Regions from separate parts of the Pseudoalteromonas sp. UG3-2 genome, predicted to be linked through region 1. Evidence: predicted binding sites of a transcription regulator. Region 1 holds the regulator's gene; each other region holds the start of a gene.
What was found. The regulator LexA, encoded in region 1, represses DNA repair genes until DNA is damaged. The targets are predictions, from matches to a motif close to TACTGTATNNNNATACAGTA.
Positions count from the first base shown of each region.

Region 2: R3P39_RS08400 (YebG family protein) is a predicted target of LexA. The motif match lies at 3,111-3,130, and genes of this name have one in related genera.
Region 3: R3P39_RS07035 (S24 family peptidase) is a predicted target of LexA. The motif match lies at 2,021-2,040, and genes of this name have one in related genera.
Region 4: ruvC (crossover junction endodeoxyribonuclease RuvC) is a predicted target of LexA. The motif match lies at 2,547-2,566, and genes of this name have one in related genera.

Region 1 is NZ_JAWLJU010000002.1:2,624,337-2,628,538, reverse strand. It holds gene coxB (cytochrome c oxidase subunit II) at 1-992, opposite strand, end outside; gene lexA (transcriptional repressor LexA) at 1,542-2,156, opposite strand; rRNA gene rrf (5S ribosomal RNA) at 2,980-3,093, opposite strand; rRNA gene R3P39_RS14760 (23S ribosomal RNA) at 3,235-4,202, opposite strand, start outside.
Region 2 is NZ_JAWLJU010000002.1:1,140,824-1,145,025, reverse strand. It holds gene R3P39_RS08415 (ATP-binding SpoIIE family protein phosphatase) at 1-347, shown strand, start outside; gene R3P39_RS08410 (GAF domain-containing protein) at 424-1,092, shown strand; gene R3P39_RS08405 (amino acid aminotransferase) at 1,273-2,463, shown strand; gene R3P39_RS08400 (YebG family protein) at 2,787-3,095, opposite strand; gene R3P39_RS08395 (ComEA family DNA-binding protein) at 3,506-3,808, shown strand; gene R3P39_RS08390 (hypothetical protein) at 3,827-4,144, opposite strand; gene dsbB (disulfide bond formation protein DsbB) at 4,151-4,202, opposite strand, start outside.
Region 3 is NZ_JAWLJU010000002.1:841,651-845,852, reverse strand. It holds gene R3P39_RS07045 (transposase) at 1-102, shown strand, start outside; gene R3P39_RS07040 (Y-family DNA polymerase) at 347-1,603, opposite strand; gene R3P39_RS07035 (S24 family peptidase) at 1,591-2,004, opposite strand; gene R3P39_RS07030 (esterase/lipase family protein) at 2,518-4,008, shown strand; gene R3P39_RS07025 (choice-of-anchor X domain-containing protein) at 4,017-4,202, shown strand, end outside.
Region 4 is NZ_JAWLJU010000002.1:213,925-218,126, forward strand. It holds gene R3P39_RS04250 (hypothetical protein) at 1-664, opposite strand, end outside; gene R3P39_RS04255 (hypothetical protein) at 946-2,037, opposite strand; gene ruvC (crossover junction endodeoxyribonuclease RuvC) at 2,605-3,126, shown strand; gene ruvA (Holliday junction branch migration protein RuvA) at 3,129-3,746, shown strand; gene ruvB (Holliday junction branch migration DNA helicase RuvB) at 3,749-4,202, shown strand, end outside.

The DNA of each region.
Region 1 (4,202 bases):
GTACCTGGACGACCTAGCAGCAATACGTCGATATGCTCTTTAATATCTCCAACTACCACTTTGTTATCTTTTAAAGCCGGGAAGACACCTGGTAAGCCAAGCCCTGTAGGCTGGTGACAGGCAGCGCAGTATGCCATATAGGTTTGCTCTCCCACTTCCATCAGCTCTTCTTTGGAAAAGGTTTGTTGTGCAACTTCCGCCGAGGCTGCTTGCTCAGCAGCTTTTTCTGCTTTGGCATTTTCAAGCCAAAGATCAAACTCTTGTGGCTCAACAGCTTCAACAACAATCGGCATAAAGCCGTGATCTTTGCCGCAAAGCTCGGCACATTGACCACGATAAATGCCCTCCTCATTTACCTTAGTCCAGGCTTCGTTGATAAACCCTGGATTGGCGTCCTTTTTGACTGCAAAGTCAGGCACCCACCAAGAATGGATGACATCGTCTGAGGTCATTAGAAAGCGCACTTTCCTGTCGGTTGGAATAACCAAGTGTTTGTCTACTTCTAGCAAATAGTTTTGGTTTTTATCTTTGAGATCGGCTATTTCATCTTTCGGTGTGGAAAGCAATGAAAAGAAATCAACATCATGACCCATGTATTCATAATGCCACTTCCATTGGGAACCGGTGACTTTAATGGTCAAATCGGCTTTACTGGTGTCTTCCATTGCAATCAAGGTTTTGGTGGCGGGAACCGCCATTGCTATTAAGATCACAAAGGGAATAGCGGTCCATAGGATCTCAACTTTGGTGCTTTCATGAAATTGGGCTGGTACAACCCCTTTAGACTTCCGATGTTTGAGCAAAGCCCAAAACATCACAGCAAATACAACAACCCCAATGACACAACATATCAAAAAGATAGTCATATGGAGGTCATACACTTGCTGGCTAATATCCGTCACACCCTGCCTCATATTATAAGCACTATTGGCTAATGATGGCATTGCGATCAGCATGGTGACGAATGTGGCAACTAATCGACAAATTTTCATTTGACGTCTCCTTCAAAGTCGCTCACAGCGGCTTTTTGTTATTATTGGATGACTGTCATAATGTCTATTAACACATAGACTTACTGCACGACTATTAACCAATTAGTCAAAAAACACACAAAATGCAAGGTTTTTGAAAAATAAGTGTTACCAACAATATTTTATATTTACTGTTGTAAAACCAATATTAGCTCTAAGTATTGTGGCAATATCAACAAACTAAGACCCTAAGGCAGTCGATATAAGTCTTTAATATGGAGTAAGTTAAAGTTATTAAGAAATAGTTTTAGCTATTACGCGCAAAGATTGGAGTGACTTGTTACTCAACTGTACTTCGCAATTTGCTAACAAAAGTATTGATTTACTATCTAGAATGATAACGGCAGGCTTAAAAAATACTCTGCTCTTGTTTCATTAACTCAACAGTGAGAGCGTAAGAATAGAAACAGGAGCTACCACTTCGACTTGTTGAAAAAGGCGGTTTAACACCATAAGTGGCAGCTTAACAAGAACCATCAATTGATTCGCAAGAATTGCTTAAAACTTTTGCTACATCCAGTCGGCATTTCTAATGATACCAACCGCCAGACCTTCAATGGCAAAATTCTGATGCTCTAAATCCACTTCAATAGCTTGAAACTCATCATTTTCAGCATGCAAAAGAACCTTTTTTCCTTGCTTCTCAAGACGCTTTACAGTGACGTCATCTTCCACTCTAGCCACAACTACCTGGCCATTCTCTGCTAACTGAGTGCTATGAACAGCAAGTAGATCGCCGTCCAATATACCAATATCCTTCATACTCATACCATTTACCCGAAGCAAATAATCAGCATGAGGCTTAAATAATGCGGCATCAACATGACAATGTGATTCAACATGCTGCTGAGCTAGAATAGGTTCCCCTGCGGCAACACGGCCAATAACGGGTAGACCAAGCTCCTCTTCTTCCTCTTCAACCAAACGTATACCACGACTCGCACCTGGAACCATTTCTATAACACCTTTTTTAGCAAGCGCTTTTAGGTGTTCCTCTGCTGCATTAGCGCTCTTAAACCCCAAAGCATCGGCAATTTCAGCACGAGTTGGAGGCATGCCAGTATCTTTTATAAAAACTTTTATTAACTCAAAGATCTGTTCTTGACGTTTAGTAAGCGGTCGCATTAACTGGTATTCCATACAGTGGTTTATTTACTGTAAGTATATACAGCCAAGAAAAAATCGCAAATGTTTATTGCTCAGATATTTAGCAAATCATGAGGAGTGATTAAACCATAATACAAAATAGTATACATGCTATCAGACTGGCACGTTGAGGATAAGGAAAACCCAGCTAAGGAGATACCAGCCTGTGGATAGGTATATTACCAGCGTGGGTTCATTGCGACCAAAGCAACGCTTTGCAGCGCAATGAACGCGAGGGTGACGAGAAACCGAAGCACTGCTTCGCAGTTCGAGGAAGTGAGCGCAAGGATGCGCGAAGGGGAGATACTACATGGGTGAACTGCGACCGAAGCACCGCTTCGCAGTGCAGTGAACGCGAGATATGGATACCGAGCCGGAAGCCCTCCACAGGGATGTGTGCCCAAAGGTCGCCTACCTGGTAGGCGCGGGTTTACCCCGCGCTTTTTATTGTGCGCTAAACGCAAAAAACCCCGACTCTTTCGAATCGGGGTTTGACGTACAAGGAAGTACTAATGTCGATGAGATTTATGGATGAATGCCTTTCATCGACCTCTTAATAAGGCCCTGGCTCGCGACGAAGTAGGATGTTCTCATTCTTTTCATAGAGAGACACATGGGTGAACTGCGGCCGAAGCACCGCTTCGCAGTGCAGTGAACGCGAGGGTGACGAGAAACCGAAGCAACGCTTCGCAGTTCGAGGAAGTGAGCGCAAGGATGCGCGAAGGGGAGGTACTACATGGAAGTACTTTACTCCAAACGCAAAAAACCCGCTGCATTGCTGCAGCGGGTTTCTCTTATAAGGCCCTGGCGATGTTCTACTTTCACATGGGAAGCCCACACTATCATCGACGCTGTTTTGTTTCACTTCTGAGTTCGGCATGGAGTCAGGTGGTTCCAAAACGCTATAGTCACCAGGAAATTCGGTGTATCAATGAGGTCGCCCTCATTAATTAAAATCTGGAAAAAACTGCTTAAATTCTTTGTCTTCGTCGCGGTCTAAAACCGCTGCTACTTTAGTATCTTATCAACTTCTGTCGCTAAACCACTTTGGCGTTGTATGGTTAAGCCTCACGGGTAATTAGTACAGGTTAGCTTAATGGCTCGCACCACTTCCACATCCTGCCTATCAACGTTGTCGTCTTCAACGGCCCTTTAGTGGAGTTAAACTCCAAGTGAGAACTCATCTCGAGGCCTGCTTCGCGCTTAGATGCTTTCAGCGCTTATCAGTTCCGAACGTAGCTACCGGGCAATGCTATTGGCATAACAACCCGAACACCAGCGGTTCGTCCACTCCGGTCCTCTCGTACTAGGAGCAGCCCCTCTCAATTCTCAAACGCCCACGGCAGATAGGGACCGAACTGTCTCACGACGTTCTAAACCCAGCTCGCGTACCACTTTAAATGGCGAACAGCCATACCCTTGGGACCGACTTCAGCCCCAGGATGTGATGAGCCGACATCGAGGTGCCAAACACCGCCGTCGATATGAACTCTTGGGCGGTATCAGCCTGTTATCCCCGGAGTACCTTTTATCCGTTGAGCGATGGCCCTTCCATTCAGAACCACCGGATCACTATGACCTACTTTCGTACCTGCTCGACGTGTCTGTCTCGCAGTTAAGCTGGCTTCTACCATTACACTAACCGTACGATGTCCGACCGTACTTAGCCAACCTTCGTGCTCCTCCGTTACTCTTTGGGAGGAGACCGCCCCAGTCAAACTACCCACCAGGCACTGTCCTCAATCCCGATCCAGGGACCTAAGTTAGAACATCAACACTACAAGGGTGGTATTTCAAGGTCGGCTCCACACCATCTAGCGACGATGCTTCAAAGCCTCCCACCTATCCTACACATGTAGGGTCAATGTTCAGTGCCAAGCTGTAGTAAAGGTTCACGGGGTCTTTCCGTCTAGCCGCGGGTACACAGCATCTTCACTGCGATTTCAATTTCACTGAGTCTCGGGTGGAGACAGCGTGGCCATGGTTACACCATTCGTGCAGGTCGGAACTTACCCGACAAGGAAT
Region 2 (4,202 bases), 1.5 Mb from region 1:
ACAATAATGCGTTAGATCATGGTGTATTGGGCTTAGACTCAGAAATTAAAAACAAAGAAGATGGTTTTTTTGAGTTTTATCAATTGCGTGAAGCGGCACTCAGTGAGCTCAACCAAGCGCTGATCATCATTTCCGTGCGCTATTCGCCCGAGGACCTTAAGTTGTACTTTACCATTTGTGACTCTGGCTGTGGTTTTAACACCAATAAGCAACACGCAGAAGTGAATGATAACAGCCATGGACGGGGAGTGGGGTTATTGGATGAGATTGCTGAACGTATCAACTACAACAGCACCGGCAATGAAGTTGAGATTGTTTATTCATTATTGTCTGAACAGCAAAAATAGTGTCATCCATGGCAGTGATTTTTGATTGGCAAAATCAGGGGGACGTGTTACGCTATCTAAAAGTTTAGATGTTTAGATGGCTAAAATGAAAGATTATATTTCCCTCAGTGAGTTAACCATTCCCCGTGAGCTACTTGATAAGCAGTTAACATTGCTTGATAACTATTTAAGTGGTAATTCGGCGCAAGCCGTATGGTCTTATCAAATTCCAGAGCTCGGTGAAGGCGGAGCATGTAGTTTATTTGGTCATCTGCAGCCAGAGCCCTTTTTGCTCAGCGACTACTTACAGCAAGATGAAGATACCCAAAACCGCCTAGCCAAATTACAAACGCTGGTGGATGCGGTGGTTCACTTCACCCAAGTGGATTGGTTTGGCATTTATCAGGTGCGCGATACCCAAGAGGGTAAACAACTATTAAAGTTAGCCTACTCAGGCGCTCCAAGTCGTCCTTTGTTTCCGGTGACAGAGCAATTTGCCGCGACTTCTAACAACATTCAAACGGTATTAAATGCCAAAGCACGCGTGATCAACAATATTCCAGACTATGTGGCATCCGGTGGCGAGTACTATACGTGCGATCCGAAAATACAAGCAGAAACCTGTTTGCCACTGTTTGATGACGAGGGTAAGTGTGTTGGGATCATTGATGCCGAGGCATTTACCACTGACTTTTTCAGTGCTGAAGTACTCGCAACCCTCGCGGCCGCTTGTGTGCTAATACCACGCTTACTACCGCAATCTTAAGCAATTGCTTGGTCGTAAACTTGATACTGGCGTGGTGCAGATAGGTTTACATAAATGAATAAAATTCTCGATGATTTTGGTAACTTCACTAGCAGCCTGTGTGTTACCATCAAAAGACCTTTTTGACTCGGGCGCAGTGCGTTCGAATTTGCATTAATTATAATATAAAAGAGATAAGCCATGTTCTCAGAGCTAAAACCACTTCCAACAGATCCTATTTTAGGCCTGATGGCCGCTTACAAGCAGGACACTAACCCCAATAAGATTGATCTTGGTGTTGGTGTTTATAAAGACGAGCAGGGGAATACTCCGGTTCTTAGAGCGGTAAAAAAAGCAGAAGCGTTTCGCTTAGAAAATGAAACGACAAAGTCTTATATTGGTTTGGCTGGTAATCTTGATTTTTGTCAAAAAATGGAAAGCCTATTACTAGGTGAACACAAAGCCCTACTGGCTAACCGTGTTCGCACTGCTCAAGCGCCTGGCGGTACAGGGGCATTGCGTGTTGCCGCAGAGTTTATTAAGCGTTGCAACGACAATGCGACCATTTGGGTAACGACGCCAACCTGGGCTAACCACATTAGCTTGTTTGAGGCAGCTGGGCTACAAGTAAAAGAGTACCCTTACTACGATTATGAAAATAAAGGCTTGTTGTTCGATGACATGATGGCGGCGCTTAAACAAGTACCAAAAGGCGATGTCGTTCTATTACATGCTTGCTGCCACAACCCTAGCGGTATGGACCTTAACCAAGAGCAGTGGCAAGCCGTTGCAGAGTTGGCTAAAGAGCAAGGCTTTACCCCATTAATTGATATTGCTTATCAAGGTTTTGGTAGCAGCCTAGAAGAAGATGCTCAAGGCATGAGAACCATTGCGGATGCCGTTGATGAGATGATTATTTGTTCTTCTTGTTCGAAAAACTTTGGCTTATACCGTGAACGTATTGGTGCTTGCTCTGTGATTGCCAAAGACAGCGCCACTGCTGATATCTCTAACTCAGTATTGTTAAGTGTAGTGCGCAGCATTTACTCAATGCCGCCAGCTCATGGCGCTGATATTGTGAACACTATTCTAGGTAGCGAAGAGCTGACGCAAATGTGGCACGATGAGCTAGATGAAATGCGTGGTCGCATTAATGGTCTGCGTACGCTAATTAAAGAAAGCTTAGCAGCCAGAGGCGTAGATCAAGACTTCTCATTTATTGACCGCCAACACGGTATGTTCTCTTTCTTAGGCATTAATAAAGAACAAATTGAGCGCCTACGTGAAGAGTACGCCATTTATATTGTTGGCTCTAGCCGCGTTAATGTCGCCGGTGTCAGTAAAGACAACATCGATTACTTTGCCGACGCTGTGGCAGCTGTTCTTAAGTAACCTCCGTTATTTAATACCTGCGACTCGTGCTTGAGTCGCAACAAAAAAACCGCGCTTCATCAGAGCGCGGTTTTTTTCATTCTTGCATCGCTGAAAAACTAATTAAATAGGCATCATTGCTTTGCCTTATACCAATTCGCTTAATTAAGTGGTCTATTTGAGGCAAGAAAATTTTGTCGATAACAAGGCGAAAATTTTGCGATTTAGTTGTTCTAAATAAGAAATTTTTAACGCAGTTAGCGGCAAATTTACTCCATCAAATTGAGCAAGTATTAATGCGGATTGGTATAATTATTATGCAACTAATTGCAAATTCATTAGTATTAGGCTTGCTTTATTTTAGTGACCTTGTCTTCACTTTGCTCGCTGTCAGTTTTGCTTTTGCTACTGCCTTTTGGGGTGGCTTTACCACCTTTAAGCACCGACAGAAAATCATCTTTTTGTTTGGCAATTTCTAGTGCCAGTGACTCAACTTGCTGATCGCTTAATGGTACATCGACTTTTTCTAGCATGCCTTCAAGCGCTTCTGCTACGTCTAGCATTTTGTCATAGGCATCTGCTTCTTTTTTCGATGTAAAAGTCATACGCTCGACTCCATTTCTCTCAACAACATATTTGGTGATAACGGCCATGGTTAATCCTCTTGTCACTGTTTTTATATACAGTAAACTTGTTACCACTATTTAGCAAGTATTTTTATACCAATTCGCTTAATTAAGAGATCTATCTTGAGGCAAGTAAATTTTGTCGATAACAAGGCAAAAATTTTGCTATTTAGTTGTTCTAAATAAGAAATTTTTAACGCAGTTAGCGTCAAATTTACTCCCTCAAATTGAGCATGTATTAATGCGGATTGGTATTACTCAACGAGCCTGCTATTGTCAGCTTAATTGCAATGCTCGGGCATGGCTAACACACTAAAGTGTAGAAATGCAAAAATCAGACTTTGACAAAGTGTAATTTTCGTTCTTTATTTAGACAGTCTGGCGCTGATTTTAATACCTCGTCAGGCAAGGAATAATCCAACACAAGGAGTGTTTATATGAGCATTAAATCCACATTAGCCGCTTTAGCTTTGACATTGTCTGTACTAAGTGCAGGCGTGCATGCCGAGCCCACCAAACCCACCTCAGCGGCAGTAGCAACACAGCAAGCCGTTATCAATATCAACACTGCAGACGTTAGCATGTTAGCGACATTACCAGGTATTGGTAATCACAAAGCTGGCGCCATTATCGAGTACCGCAAAAAGCATGGAGGCTTTAAACAGGTAACCGAGCTGCAGCAGGTGAAAGGTATTGGTAAAGGGACATTAGCTAAGTTGGAGGGGAAAATTAAAGTATAAAACGCCGTAAGCGAGCAATTAGCTTTGCTCGCTTAGCGTATTGTTATTTTCATACTCCCGCAGTGCTTCATCAAGCTTAGGCTTAGCAAAGAAGATTTCTACAGGCGTGGTAAACAAAGGGTAGACTAAGCCTGCTACCAGTAACACGGGTAACAGTACCCACCCTTCAAATATGGCTAAAGAAGCGAAAAAAGGTGTGAGCAACAACAGTTTGGCAATTCTTAAAATGACCTTAGTTTTGCTATCGAGTAAGCTCAGTGCAATTTGCAGCACTTGCTGTTTTGCTCTTAGCTTAAGGCCATTAAGCTGTGTGAGTTGACTTAGTCTGAAAACCATAACTTTTTATACCGCTTTTTGTTTAGTGAAGTGGAACAGTAAAAAGAAAATAAACACT
Region 3 (4,202 bases), 1.8 Mb from region 1:
CATGGCGCTGCAGGCCGGCCACAAGCAATTACCAACTACTGTGAAAGGTTACATAAAAGGTGGAGACCAAACCTAGTCAACTCTGAGCGCTTGTTAGCGTAATATACTTGAGTAGATTGAGCTGACAGACTAATTTTGCGCTGACAATATTTGCTGTACGTTATATTGATATAAGGTATAAAAAAGCCAGTATCCTCTTTGCAAAAGCAATTCTCTGTTGAATGTAACTCTTGAATAGTGTGAAATTACATCCTCGAGCCTTTGGTTTTTTGTCTTTTAAGAAAAGGTGGGTGTCATTAGTTCTTTCATCATAGCTCTGTAGCTAATAGAGCTACTCATCTGTCCTTCAACATTTTATGGTAGGAATATCAGACCATCGAGTCGTGTAGTGGGGTGATAGGTACTCCCGTTTCATTGCCCAGCGGTTACTTTGTATTTGGCTACCCAGAGCCAAAGCGGAATCACCGTAGCGGCTATTTATGTTATCGAGCACTGCCATTAACTTTGGGTTGTCTTGTGATGTATTAAACATATCTGCTTGTTGTAGGTGGTCATCTTCTAGCTCAAAGGCGCCGACACCGGCTTTGTAATAACGCACTCCTGGTTGGTAGAGCTGGCCAAATATCTCTTTTACGGTAGCGGCAAAAACCCTGCAGTCGTTGGAGGCAACGGGCAAAGAAGTAATAAATGACTTTTTAAAGAAGCCGTCTTCAAAGGGAGATGAATGTGCAAAAACAATAATTTGTTTAGCTAATGCTCCTTGCCGTCTAAGCTTTTTAGTCACAATCGTGCAGTGAGTAATGAGTGCAGCTTTTAAAGAGCTGGGGTCGGTGATCCGTTGGCCAAAGCTTCGGGTGCTGTATATTTCCTTTTTCCTTTGCTTAACGTCACCCCAGCTTAAGCATTCATAGCCATTTAGCTCTGTAATGGTACGCTCTAACACAACACTGAACTGTTTGCGCATATGCTTTGGGTTTTGATTCGCTAAATCAAGTGCGCTATTCACTCCCATCAGATTAAGCTTTTTCGCCAGCCGCTTTCCAACCCCCCAAACATCAGAGACAGCCATTTGCTTTAAAATGGTACGACGGGCTTGCTCATTATCAATGACAGCCACACCAGTGGCTCCGAAAAACTTCTTAGCAGCATGGTTTGCGGCTTTTGCGAGTGTTGGAGTCGGACCAAACCCAACCCCCACAGGAAGCTTTGTGCCACGCCATACTGTGCGGCGAATTAAATGACCATAGTCATGCCAGTTTGGAATTAGCTTATGATAACCATCAAACTTTAAAAAAGCTTCATCAATGGAGTAAATATAATGTTTGTCGCTGAACTGCCCAATGATGTTCATCATTTTTTCAGATAGATCCGCGTATAGCTCATAGTTAGAAGAGCGGATCACCATGCCGTGCTGTTGCAAGATGGGCTTGAGTTTAAAGTAAGGTTGAAACTTGGGCAGTCCAAGCTTTCTGGCCTCTGGGGAAGCGGCGACTATGCAGCCGTCGTTGTTAGAAAGCACCACCACAGGCTTTTTACGAATGCTCAAATCAAAGACTTTCTCTGCAGAGGCATAAAAAGCAGTGGCATCAACTAGGGCATACATTTAGCTAACTCGTCATTGCGTCGAAATAACCTCACTGCGCTTATTACTACTCCTTCAAGTTGAAAAGCATCAGCCTCAGAAATATTAACGGGCGCAAAAGAGCGGCCGGCTGAAAGCAATTGCCGCTTTTTTAAATCAATGACTTTACACACAAATTCACTGTTGTAGTTAGCCACGATAACATCCAAATGCTTCGGTTCAACGGCGCGATCAACAATAAGAATATCGCCGTCAAAGATCCCTAGGCCTTGCATCGAATCCCCAGCAGCCAAACCGATAAAAGTGGTGTTTGGGTGTCTGACGAGCAGCTGATCCAACGACAGCCCAAGCTCCTTATACTCAGCTGCAGGTGACTCAAAGCCAGTGATCCCGGCTTGTGCTTTGACAGGAATACATTTCATCTTTACACCGTAATTGTACTGTTCATATATACAGTATAATTGCGGTGGGTGTCTTTCGCAATAATTTAGATCAAGGAGTGGAGTTGTCATTGCGGTAAATCAGTTTAGTGCTGTTGGGCAAAATGAGAGAGGAGAGGTAAGTAATTAGAAAGTGAAGTTGGATGTTGTTGAAAAGGTTAATATCGTCGCTTATCAAGAAGAGCGTAGACCTATTACCCTTGCGCATTTACATCAGTGAGTTAGAGCAATTGTGGTCAGCTTGGCTGTATCTATTTTCTTCATACCCCTAGCCGTATGGGCCTTCAGGCTTCTTTTAGCCAATCAAGCAGGGTTATAACGAGCCTAAGCATAATAAGAAGACTAAGTCGTTGAGTTTGTCAACGTGAAAATATTACGCTTTCGCTTTTACTATGTTTCATTAGTGTTAATCATGTGTTTATTGATAGCACTTATACCATATTTGATGGGCAAGCTGCCCAGCATACTACTCGTTAGAATACAAAGGATAGTATTATGAGAGTTCACGTTTTCGATTATCTTATTACTGCCGCATTACTGTTAGCTTCTTTTTATGGTGTTGCGCATGACTTAAACCAAACCAAGTTAGCTGATATAGCAGCTCAAAACTCAGGGATATCTCCACCTGAATCAAAGCTTGGTACCTATGTTATTGATAACGGCTCAGGTCTTGATACCGGCTGTACTTATAAATCTGAAGGACCCCTGCGAATAAACATCAATATTCCAAAAGTACTCAATGACTCGGTGCTGCATAATGGCAGGATTGATGTGACTAAATTACCTGATTTGGTGGCACAAAAAGTGATTGGTTCTACCGTAATGCTGAGCATGCCTATCTTTGATGTCGACTCCGAGTATTCCGGGCCAGACCGTAATCCCGAAATAGATAAAGTGTCCTTTAATGGTAAGTATGTGGGTACTTTACAGGGGAAGAACTTACGTTGGACGGAGACTCGGCTTGAGGTGCCAATCGAAGAGGTTATTTTCGGCCAAAATAATGAAGTGAAAGTGGATATTGATACTGCTAATGATGGTAACTACTGGTGTATGTCAGTGGACTGGGTTGCAGCAGAGTTTGATGTTGCTTTACCTATAGTGTTAATACATGGAATTAATGCACAAAAAGATAGCTGGGATGATGACAGCGCCCCTGGCATATTAGCATCGCTAGATGAGTTAGGAATAAAGTATGAGCGCTTTTCTCTGCATGCAAATGGTACAGCAGAAACCAACGCATATTTGATGGCAGAAAAGATTACTCCATTTCTAGAAGGCATCAAGTCCGAAAAGGTACATATAATTGCTCATAGCAAGGGGGGGCTTGATACTCAGTATTTACAAGCGATCGGCGCAGACTTTGGCATTGCATCATTATCTACCTTTTCAACTCCCCATCTTGGTAGTGTTGCTGCAGATTTATCAGTAATAAAAATACGTCATGCGGCGTACGCATATAGAAATAATGGGGCGGATCCCAATGGTTATGCCAGCGCTTATTTACAACTGCCTACGGTCGTTGGGCCGCAAATGCCTGGAATTGCCGATTTAACGACACATGCAGCAAATGACGCTATTTTACAAGGTGTGAGAGGTGGAGTGAAAAACCTATTTTCAATAGGTGCAAATGCGGATCTTAACCAAGATGGCGTAATTGAGAAGGAGCCAGACTTAGTTGGATTGTTTCCATGGGGAGCCCGTTGGGCTGGGGTACGCGCTTGGCAAGCGCTTCGCAATTTTAGTAGTGCAGCTTATGTGACGACCAAAACAGAATCTCGCTGGATGGGAAGAGTAAAGCGAGTTGTACATGTAGTGGAATACGAAGCGGTGCCACAGCAGCCACAAGAAAATGATGTGGTAGTGACTCTGAGCAGTGCCAACCCCAGCTTTGCAACTTCTCTTGGCAATGTATTAGGGAACCACAGCACTATGAAAAACAGGGAGAATTTACAGTTATTTCTCAACCAAATTGTTTCCCAACGTTAAGGAGCAACATGATGAAACCATTAGTAATCGTCTTAATTTGGGGTTGGTTGATGAGCAGCCCCGCACTCGCTAAACAAGTCTTTGGGCCCATGCCTATAGGAATGGCTAACAGTAAAACCTATTCGCTCGCCATTGAGTCAGGTATGACTCAGATAACTATTCCTTTTGATGTCGATCAAACTGACAGCGTTCAA
Region 4 (4,202 bases), 2.4 Mb from region 1:
AGAAGCTTAATGCGGTCATTTGCTTGGTTTCGAAAGATCCTCTAATGCTTCCGTATGCCTCTTCGAGTGCACTAGCTAAGCTTCGTCTTAAGTTTGATCTTGCGGTAATATTGTAAGCAAAATTAGCTGCGCGAGTGATCGGCTCGTTTACACAGTTGTTTGGTGACTCTGAAGTTATTGAACCCCGACTTTTAAGAGCCTGAGTAAGCATATTTAATTGTACTGACTGAGACTGGTATTCAGTGTTAACTTTAGAGGTGGCCCTGTCCCAAGCCGCATAGTAACGTAGTAATTCGTCGGCAAGATTATTGGCGTCAACAGGTAGGCTTTTTTTAGTCGTATTGAGTATTAACTCGTGACGAAACTTACCTTGATTGGTGTGGGTGAGTTGGTAGTACCATTTTTGACCTGAATTCGCGTTAATAATGAGTACGTCTCGCGGTTGCGAGTAACATTGCTGAGTATAATCATAATCAAATGGTCCACTTACCTTACACTCTACCGTAGGAGGGTATTGTTTGGCGAAGGTGATGGCATTGTTAGAGTTACAGGAGTAGCAAATTTCGGTTTTGTAATTGGTCGCGGTCGTACTAGCAGAAGCTGACATAGCGATATTACTCAGGGCTAGCGTTCCATAGAGTAATGACTTCATAATTATTGTCACAAAAATATCCTTATATTTTAGCCAGCGTTAAATATTTACATAATGTAACATTTTTGAAAATAGCATAGGGCTATAGATAGATCAAGTGTCTTTATTTAGGGTAAATATCCGCTTTTTGGTCAACCTAGTTAATGTATTTTTGCGTAGTACACATAATATTTGTGATGTCATTGCATTACAGGAAATCACCCTAGCATCATACTTGATGATAGATGTGGTAAACACTGATGAGTTAAAAGAGCTGGCGTAGGTCGCCTCTTTTACTTTTATGTATTAACCAGCTAGGGGCAGGCGCCTTCCATACTAAAATATGGCTCCCCCCATGGATCATAAAAAGTCCATGTGCAGGTTTGAGGGCCGCCGATACCACCAAAACTTCGGCCTGGGATTCTATCGTAAGCTTTTCCAAGGTTAACTGGCTCACGTCCGCCACCACCGCCGCCAGCTATACTTGCTGGTAGGTGTTGATTTAGTACCTCGAGCATGCAGTTGGAAACGTTGACAGGTCTTGATGTTTTTAAATCTTTGATCCTACTGCCACCGAAAAAAGAAGCATGTTCTGCAAGTTCAAAGTCTAGTCCTCTACCTCTTGGGCCTTTGAAAATGTCGTAGACTATGGTGTGGTTTCCGTTGATGGCGTCCGTGAATGTTACACTGACTGAGCGAGTTTCTGGCACATACTGCCAGCTGCCGCCAAGCCCTACACCACCTTTACTCACAGAAAAGTTGAGTGCGGTCATTTGCTTGGTTTCAAATGCTCCATCAACACTTCCGTATTCCTGTTGAAATTGATTTACTAAGATTTTATGCAAGTTTGCTCTTGCTTTTACATTATAAGCAAAGTGGGCTGCGCGAGTGATCGGCTCGTGTTCACAATTGTTTGGTGACTCTGAAGTTATTGAACCTCGACTTTTAAGAGTCTGAGTAAGCATATTTAATTGTACTGACTGAGACTGGTATTCAGTGTTAACTTTAGAGGTGGCCCTGTCCCAAGCCGCATAGTAACGTAGTAATTCGTCGGCAAGATTATTGGCGTCAACAGGTAGGCTTTTTTTAGTCGTATTGAGTATTAACTCGTGACGAAACTTGCCTTGATTGGTGTGGGTGAGTTGGTAGTACCATTTTTGACCTGAATTCGCGTTAATAATGAGTACGTCTTGCGGTTGCGAGTAACATTGCTGAGTATAATCATAATCAAATGGTCCACTTACCTTGCACTCTACCGTAGGAAGATATTGTTTGGCGAAGGTTATAGCATTGTTAGAGTTACAGGAGTAGCAAATTTCGGTTTTGTAATTGGTCGCGGTCGTACCAGCAGAAGCTGACATAGCGATATTACTCAGGGCTAGCGTTCCATAAAGTAATGACTTCATAATTATTGTCACAAAAATATCCTTATATTTTAGCCAGCGTTAAATGTTTACATAGTGTAACATTTTTTAAAATAGCATAGGGCTATAGATAGATCAAGTGTCTTTATTTAGGGTAAATATCCGCTTTTTGGTCAACCTAGTTAATGTATTTTTGCGTAGTACACATAATATTTGTGATGTCATTACATTACAGGAAATCACTCTAGCATCATACTTGATGATAGACGTGGTAAACACTGATGAGTTAAAAGAGCTGGCGATTGCGGTATAGCAGCAACTGATTGAGCAAGGGGAGGTGGAGTATGTCCGTTAACCTTGACGACTGTTTTTTCCAGTGCGGCAAAGTAGTTGAGCATAACATTCACGAAATCATTAGCATTATTGGGCAAACTCTTACACGTAACTTGCAGTTGTAATTGATAGCGGACGGAAATTACCTTGATTTGCATGTGATCGCTCGTATGGAATGAGGTAGTCGAATATATAGTGGGGCTAAGAGCTTGTTACTTCACTGGTAATTCATACAGTATTTTGGCATTATAGAAAAAAAATCAAGAGAAAAAGCGATTGGCTGTTATTTTAGGTATTGATCCGGGCTCAAGGTTTACTGGATATGGTGTCATTGCTCACCAAGGTGCAAAATTTCAATATCTTGGCAGTGGCTGCATCAAAGTAGGAGAGCAGGACTTTCCAACGCGCCTGAAAACGATTTACCAAGGCATTACCCAATTAATTGAGCAGTTTTCGCCAAGCGATTTTGCCATTGAGCAAGTCTTTGTGGCCCATAACCCCAGCTCAGCCTTAAAGCTAGGCCAAGCCCGTGGTGCGGCGATTGTGGCGGCGACCATGCAAGATGTAGCGGTGAGTGAATATTCTGCACGGCAAATTAAGCAAGCCGTCGCGGGGACCGGGGGCGCAGAGAAGTCACAAGTACAGGAAATGGTGAAACGTATTTTAAAGTTACCTGGTACGCCTCAGGCGGATGCTGCAGACGCCTTAGCTGTAGCCATTTGTCACGCACATTCCAAACAAAACCTAATTAAAATGTCTGGGGCTGCACGTAAAACAGTAAGAGGAAGGCTAAGATAACCATGATAGGAAAGTTAAACGGAATATTGCTCGAGAAACAACCACCAGAAATTTTGCTCGACGTTAATGGCGTGGGCTACGAAGTGCAAATGCCAATGACCTGTTTCTATGAGTTGCCCAACGTCGGTGAAAAGGTGTCCGTATTCACTCACTTTGTTGTGAGGGAAGATGCTCAGCTACTCTTTGGCTTTAATAGTAAAATTGCGCGCACTTTATTCCGTACTTTGATCAAAGCAAATGGAGTCGGGCCAAAACTCGGCTTGGCGATTTTGTCTGGCATGTCGGCAGAGCAGTTCGTTAATTGTGTCAACAACGATGATGCCACAACCCTGGTTAAAATCCCTGGGGTAGGAAAAAAGACGGCGGAACGCCTAGTATTAGAAATGAAAGATAAACTCAAAGACTTTGGCAATGACTTATTGACGCCATTTAGCGATGCCGCGATACTGTTTCCACAACAGGATCCTACCGTGAGTGATACTCCGGCAGACGATGCTGTTGCGGCATTAATTGCTTTGGGCTATAAGCAAACACAAGCGCAAAAAGCGGTAAAATCAGCAAGCAAAAATGGCATGAGCACTGAGAGCATTATTAAAGATGCTCTGAAATCGATGATGTAACTATGATAGAAGCGGACAGATTAATAGAGCCAGAAATCCAAGGCAATGAAGATTTAGTGGACCGGGCAATACGGCCTAAATTACTAAGTGATTACACGGGCCAGCCTCACGTCAAAAAACAAATGGAAATCTTCATTGAAGCGGCGCGGACACGAAAAGAGGCGCTGGACCACCTACTGATCTTTGGTCCCCCTGGGCTTGGTAAGACCACCTTAGCCAATATTGTAGCCAATGAGCTGGAAGTGAATATTAAAACCACATCGGGTCCGGTTTTAGAAAAAGCCGGAGATCTCGCAGCACTTTTAACCAATTTAGAAGAAGGTGATGTGCTGTTTATTGATGAGATCCACCGTTTAAGCCCTCAAGTTGAAGAGATACTCTACCCAGCAATGGAAGACTACCAGCTGGATATTATGATTGGTGAAGGGCCCGCCGCGCGTTCAATTAAGCTTGATT